Regions from separate parts of the Staphylococcus nepalensis genome, predicted to be linked through region 2. Evidence: a T-box and tRNA genes for the amino acid it is inferred to sense, from the RefSeq annotation. Region 2 holds a T-box; the other holds one or more tRNA genes.

Region 1 (3,439 bases), 260 kb from region 2:
CGCTTGCACCTATGATGGCGCCTATCACGCTGGAAGTTAAAATTGCTGCTACAAACGGATATTTCAACGGTAAGTTGACACCGAATAATGCTGGCTCAGTAACACCTAAGAAACCTGAAACGCCAGAAGTCATTGCAAGACCTTGTTCTTTGGCCATTTTTCGTTTTTTGTAAACATACCAAGCACCAAACGCTGCTGACCCCTGACAAATGTTAGAGATTGCTAAGATTGGCCATAAATATGTGCCTTCAAGGCTGCTTCCCATCAATTGGAAATCAACTGCCAAGAACATATGGTGCAATCCAGTAATCACTAACGGTGCATAGAACAAGCCATATATTACACCGCCTAACCAACCTACATGTTCAAAGACAAATGTTACTCCGTTCGTGATACCTGTTCCTAACCATAATGCAATTGGCCCAATAACGATAAATGCTAAGAAGCCAGTAATTAATAAGGCCACAGGCCCAACAACTAACATTTTAATTGAATCATGCACATATTTATTTAAGAATTTCTCAATTTGCGCTAATACATAAGACGCTAATAAAATTGGTAATACTTGGCCTTGGTAATTCAATTGTTTAATTTCTAAACCAAAAATATGCCAAGCCGGAATATCACCCTTACCAATATCATATTGTGAAGCCAACTGTGGGTTCATTAAAATTAACCCTAATACTAAACCAAGTATTTGGCTACCACCAAATACGCGCATACTACTCCAACCAATTAATGCCGGCAAGAAGATAAAAGCAGTATTCGCAATAACATTAATAATATCCGCAATATCACCTAATTGTGGATATTGTGCAACGAGTGGTTGTTTCCCAAATAAATCTTCCATCGTTAACACATTATAAATCCCTAGTAACAAACCAGCTGTTACAATAGCTGGCAAGATTGGAATAAAGATATCTCCCAATAACTTAATCAATCTTTGAATTGGATTACCCTTTTTGGCAGCTGCAGCTTTCGCGTCATCTTTCGAGGACGCTTCAGCCCCAGTTTCTTCAATAAACTGCTTGTAAACTTCATCTACTGTGCCTGGTCCAATAACAATTTGATATTGATTGTCTGCTTTAAATTGACCCTTAACCAAATCGTTATTATTCAAACGATCTTTGTCAACTTTATCATCATCTTTTAAAACAAGTCGTAAACGCGTTACACAGTGTGTTGCTGTGTCCAAGTTTTCTTTGCCTCCAATAGCTTCGACGATATCTTGAACATCTTTCTTTTTAACAGCCATGATGATTCACTCCCTTAATTTTTCTATGTTATCCAGATTATAACTTGTCTATACAAGTTTTGCAAAGGCTTTCATAAAGAGAGATAAAAAAAGACCGAAGCGAGACCAAATATAGCATTTGATTTGCATTCACGACCTTGTATAAATCAACCACCTTTTATTTATTTGTGCTTAACGATATAATCTGCCAAACAATACATTATCTACTATAATTCAACATTTATAGATACGCACACGAACCACATTAAATTAGTTACAAGTTAAACTATTGGAGTTATAGTTATGTTAAAATACCCATTTCAAAACAAAAAAGACAAACAATTCATATACATATGAATGTTTGTCTACTCTATTAATTAGTCTTGGTTTTTAATGATAATGGCGGAGGAAGAGGGATTCGAACCCCCGCGGGCCGTTAAGCCCCTGTCGGTTTTCAAGACCGATCCCTTCAGCCGAACTTGGGTATTCCTCCAAATAAACACATTAATTATAGTATTATAGTGTATTGCAAAAGTCAATTATAATTAAAATGTTACACCAACGTTTTTTCCGTTAGGTATCCATCCACCGCATTAGCAACTGCTCTACCCTCTTGGATTGCCCAAACAACAAGACTTTGGCCTCGTCTTGCATCACCTGCCACAAAAATATTTGATTGATTCGTTTTGAAATTTTTGTTATCTGCGATAATTTTATTTCTTTCAGTTTGGATATTGAAAGCGTGTGGCACTGTAGTTTCCGTGCCAACAAACCCTATGGACAACAATACCAAATCTGCTGGCCAGTGACGTTCTGTACCATCGACAACCACCATGCCTTCATCTGTTTCTTCAAGGATCTGTGTGTAAACGCCGGTCACATTTCCAATTCGATCAACATCATAACGCATTGTTTGTACGCCATATGCACGTGGCTCAAATCCGAAACGCGCCTCGTACTCTTTATGTGCATAATCCATTTTAAATACAGGCATTGCTAATGGCCAGTAACTGTTTTCATCAAATTCTATTGCCTCAGGTTGCTTTGTATACTTATTAAATTGAACAATAGATTTACAATTTTCTCTCAATGCCGTAGCAACACAATCTGCCCCAGTGTCTCCAGCCCCGATGACTATTACATTTTTACCTTCTGCAGAAATAGATGGTTCCTTAATTTCATCGTTTAAGTATTGAGCTTGTTCTGTTAAATAATCCATTGCAAAGTGAATACCGAACCCCATACGTCCTTCTAGAGGTAAATCTCTCGCATTTTGCGAACCGGTACATAAAATAATAGCACCATATTCCTCATTAAGTGTTTCTTTACTAATGTCTACGCCAATTTCTGTATCTGTTTCAAATTGAATACCTGATTCTTCCATCACTTTTATTCTACGACGCACTACATCTTTGTCTAATTTCATATTAGGTATACCATACATAAGTAAGCCACCAGCTTCATGTGCGCGCTCATACACTGTTACGTTATACCCTAATTTATTTAATTCATCAGCAGCAGTTAAACCAGCTGGCCCACTACCCACTATAGCAACTGATTCATCTTTACGATGTTCTGGCGTTGTCGGTTTTACCCAACCATTTTCAAAGGCTTCGTCTATAATAGTTCTTTCAATTCCTTTAATAGCAACTGATTCACGATTGATTTTCATGACACAAGATTGCTCACAAGGTGCTGGACAGACCCGCCCTGTAAATTCCGGAAAATTGTTCGTTTCATTTAACCGCTCGTAGGCCGTTTTGAAATCTTGTCTATAGACAAGGTCATTCCATTCTGGAATGTAATTGCCAATAGGACACCCAATTGTTTCTCTGCCGAAAGGCTCCCCTGTCTGGCAAAATGGTGTCCCGCAATCCATACAACGGGCGCCTTGTTGTGCCGCTTCGTCTTTCGTAAATCTTTGTTGAAACGCACCGTGATGCTTCAAACGATCGACCAAAGATAACTCCTGCAGTTGTTGTTTGTCATAATTCATAAATCCTTTGAATTCACCCATGATAAATCCCCCTTCTAGTATTAATATACAGCAGTCAATTGTTGCTCTGATTCTATATATGTGCGCTTATCATTAAAAGCATTTAATAAAGCTTGATCAAGTTCATCTGAGTTTTGCTTTTGCAAGTCGATTTTTTGCATCATTAGTTTATATTCTTTAGGGATAACTTTAACGACTTTATCTGCGAC
Region 2 (3,439 bases):
TCTCCTTTTAAATGTGGCGTGATAGCAACACCGAATGTTTCATCAGTAATGAGTGTAGACATCCCGATACGATTCCAAAAACCATAATCTTTATAACTTGGTGCAAGTGTCATACTTAATAAAAACATCCTTGAATTAACAATAAACGTAGTTAATGCAATTGCAGAAATGGGTGTCCCAGCAATGACTAACGCACATATAATAAATTGTGCAGCACCTGCGTAAACGAGTAAACATAACAAAATAATCTCGAGTAAATTAAAACCCGAAGCTACTGCTACAATACCAAATGAAAGTCCAACACCTGCATAACCTAACAATGTAGGCACACATTCTTTGACACCTTGCCTAAAAGTTAAATGTGTTTCCATAACGCCACCTCCTAAAGTTTTTGTAATAAGAAAATAATATGACTATTTTAATACGACTCGTAAAATATATTCAATGCTTTTAGACATCTGCTTGTCTTACGTTAGACTAACCGAAGTGTTAAAATGCTGTTTTTATAATAGTTTTAATTTCAGAATTTTTAAATCATTATTTTAGACGTCCCTCTTATAGTTAAGTAAAATGCTGTTTTTCTGTATTATTATCTATGATTAACCATTTAAATTGATCCCTCCCTACCCTTTCTCCAAATTAAAAAAGCAGGAATAGTAATCTCGCAAAGATTACAATCCTGCTTTTTTAAAGCTAGATGATGCTAAGCTCATTTTAAACATTCACGTAGTTTATCATGATATTTAAACTTTAATTCATCTTTCTATTTAACTGGGCGTATAACTGTTTTACCGCCCATATAAGGCACTAATGCATCTGGAATTGTTACTGATCCATCTTCATTTTGATAGTTTTCTACAATTGCAGCAAATGTACGACCTACTGCTAAGCCACTGCCATTGAGCGTATGCACTAATTCCGGTTTTGCTGTTTTATCACGTTTAAAACGAATGTTAGAACGACGCGCTTGGAAATCAGTAATATTTGAACAAGAACTGATTTCTTTGTATTCGTTATAACTTGGTAACCAAACTTCTAAGTCATATGTTTTACTTGAACCAAAACCGATATCTCCTGTACATAAAATAACTCTACGATAAGGTAATCCTAACTCCTCTAAAATTGATTCTGCATGTTGTGTCATTTCTTCTAATGCGTTCCAAGAGTCTTCTGGTTTTTCAAAGCGCACCATTTCTACTTTATCGAATTGATGTAATCGAATTAAGCCTCTTGTATCTCTACCTGCAGAACCCGCTTCACTACGATAACAAGCTGATTGGGCAGTGAATTTAGCAGGCAACACATCTGGCTCAATAATTTCATTACGATAATAATTCGTTAATGGCACCTCTGCAGTTGGAATTGTATAAAGTCCTTCTTTTTCAATTTTGAATAAATCTTCTTCGAATTTTGGCAATTGTCCTGTACCATACATAGAATCGGCGTTCACTAATTGCGGCACCATCATTTCAGTGTAACCGTGCTGTGTCGTATGTTTCGTTACCATATAGTTCATCAATGCTCTTTCTAATTGAGCACCTTCCCCAGTTAAGAAGACAAATCTAGCGCCAGAAACTTTTGCGCCTCGTTCGAAATTAGCCATTTGTAATGATTCAACTAAATCCCAATGTGCTTTTTCTTCAAAGTCAAATGCTCTTGGCGTACCCCAACGTTTTAATTCTACATTCTCTTCATCAGAATCGCCTTCAGGCACATCATCATGAATGATATTTGGGATACGTGATAATAAATCTTCTAATTCTTTATCTACTTTATTTAAATCTGCATCTAATTGTTTGATATCATCGCCTAATTTACGCATTTCTACAATAACGTCATCTGCATTTTCTTTATTACGTTTTTTCTCAGCGATTTCGCCACTCACTTTATTACGTTTCGCTTTCATTTCCTCAGCACTGCGAATAAGTTCACGACGCTTATCATCAAGTGCTAATACATCATCCACTACTTTTGCGTCCATACCACGTTTTGAAACTTTGTCTTTTAGTAACGTTGGTTCGTTACGAAATCGTTTAATGTCTAACATATCACTTTCCATCCTTTCAAATGTAAATATTTTCAGATTGAACACAAAAAAGACCACATCCCTATACAAGGGACGTGGTCTTTACGCGTTGCCACCCTATTTAACAGTCAAAAAAGACTGCACTTTCACAAAAATAACGGTTAAATCCGATTGTTCTTCTTTATAGTAGGTAGATTCATATTGACACTGATTGCTTGTTCTCACCAACCACAAGCTCTCTGAAATCAGACGATTCAACACTACTTATCCTACGAACAATAACTTTATTGAGTTGTTTTAAATATAGCAAATAACGCACCATTTTTCAAGACTGATGACATTGAAACAATTAAATTTCATTTGAATAAGCATGATCTAGTAAATATTGTGCAACAGCTTCGATATCTTTATGAAATTGTCGATCTTGTGTTATAGAGGGTACTACCTTGCGTAAAGCTTGATATTTTTCATACGTTTTAGGTGATAATTTTTCAATATCTTTATATTCTACTGCTTGAAGTGCAATAATAGCTTCTATTGCTAGCACACGCCGTGCATTTTCAATCATTTGATAGCCATGGCGAGAGGCAATTGTTCCCATAGACACATGATCTTCTTGGTTAGCTGATGATGGAATGGAATCTACACTCGCTGGATGTGCAAGTGTCTTATTTTCTGAAACCAAACTCGCTGCTGCGTATTGCATAATCATCGCACCGCTTTGTAGTCCTGGTTGTGGGCTTAAGAATGCTGGCAAGCCATTGTTTAATTGCGGATTAACAAGTCTTTCTAGTCTTCTTTCTGAAACATTAGCTAATTCGCTAACACCCAGTTTTAAGAAATCCAGTGCAAAAGCAATTGGTTGTCCGTGAAAGTTCCCGCCAGAAATAACGAACGTTTCATCATCTTCATCAAATATTAATGGGTTATCATTAGCTGCATTCATTTCAAATTCAAGTTTTTCTTTCACATAATTAAATACCTGGAAGCTTGCGCCATGTATTTGTGGGATACAACGCAATGTATAAGCGTCTTGTACACGAATGTCTCCTTGTGATGTAGTTAATTTTGAACCTTCAAGCCAATCTAACATACGTGCTGCAACATCGATTTGTTCTTTGAAATGACGTACTTTATGTACGTTTTCATGGTATGCGTCTGTTATACCATTTAATGCTTGATGTGTGAGTGCAGCAATCCATTCTGCTTGATAACCTATATATTCCGCTTCTATATAATTAATCACACCTTGAGCAGTCATGGCTTGCGTGCCATTAATTAAAGCTAAGCCTTCTTTAGCCTGTAATCTTAAAGGGGTACGATTTAATAGATTTAAGACATACCGGCTGTCTACTTCCTCGTTTTTATAATATACGCTGCCTTCTCCGATTAGCGCTAAAGCTAGATGTGAAA

Evidence for each region. A T-box is a leader RNA that pairs with one kind of tRNA and senses whether it is charged. The one in region 2 lies ahead of serS (serine--tRNA ligase), so its partner is inferred to be a tRNA-Ser.
Region 1: it has a tRNA-Ser gene. The T-box ahead of serS (serine--tRNA ligase) is inferred to sense a tRNA for this amino acid. The anticodon was not compared.

Annotation. Positions count from the first base shown of each region.
Region 1 is NZ_CP017466.1:2,696,324-2,699,762, forward strand. It holds gene treP (PTS system trehalose-specific EIIBC component) at 1-1,255, opposite strand, end outside; tRNA gene BJG89_RS12965 (tRNA-Ser) at 1,635-1,727, opposite strand; gene BJG89_RS12970 (glutamate synthase subunit beta) at 1,788-3,251, opposite strand; gene gltB (glutamate synthase large subunit) at 3,272-3,439, opposite strand, start outside.
Region 2 is NZ_CP017466.1:11,589-15,027, reverse strand. It holds gene BJG89_RS00050 (AzlC family ABC transporter permease) at 1-371, opposite strand, end outside; gene serS (serine--tRNA ligase) at 764-2,047, opposite strand; T-box leader at 2,113-2,314, opposite strand; gene hutH (histidine ammonia-lyase) at 2,376-3,439, opposite strand, start outside.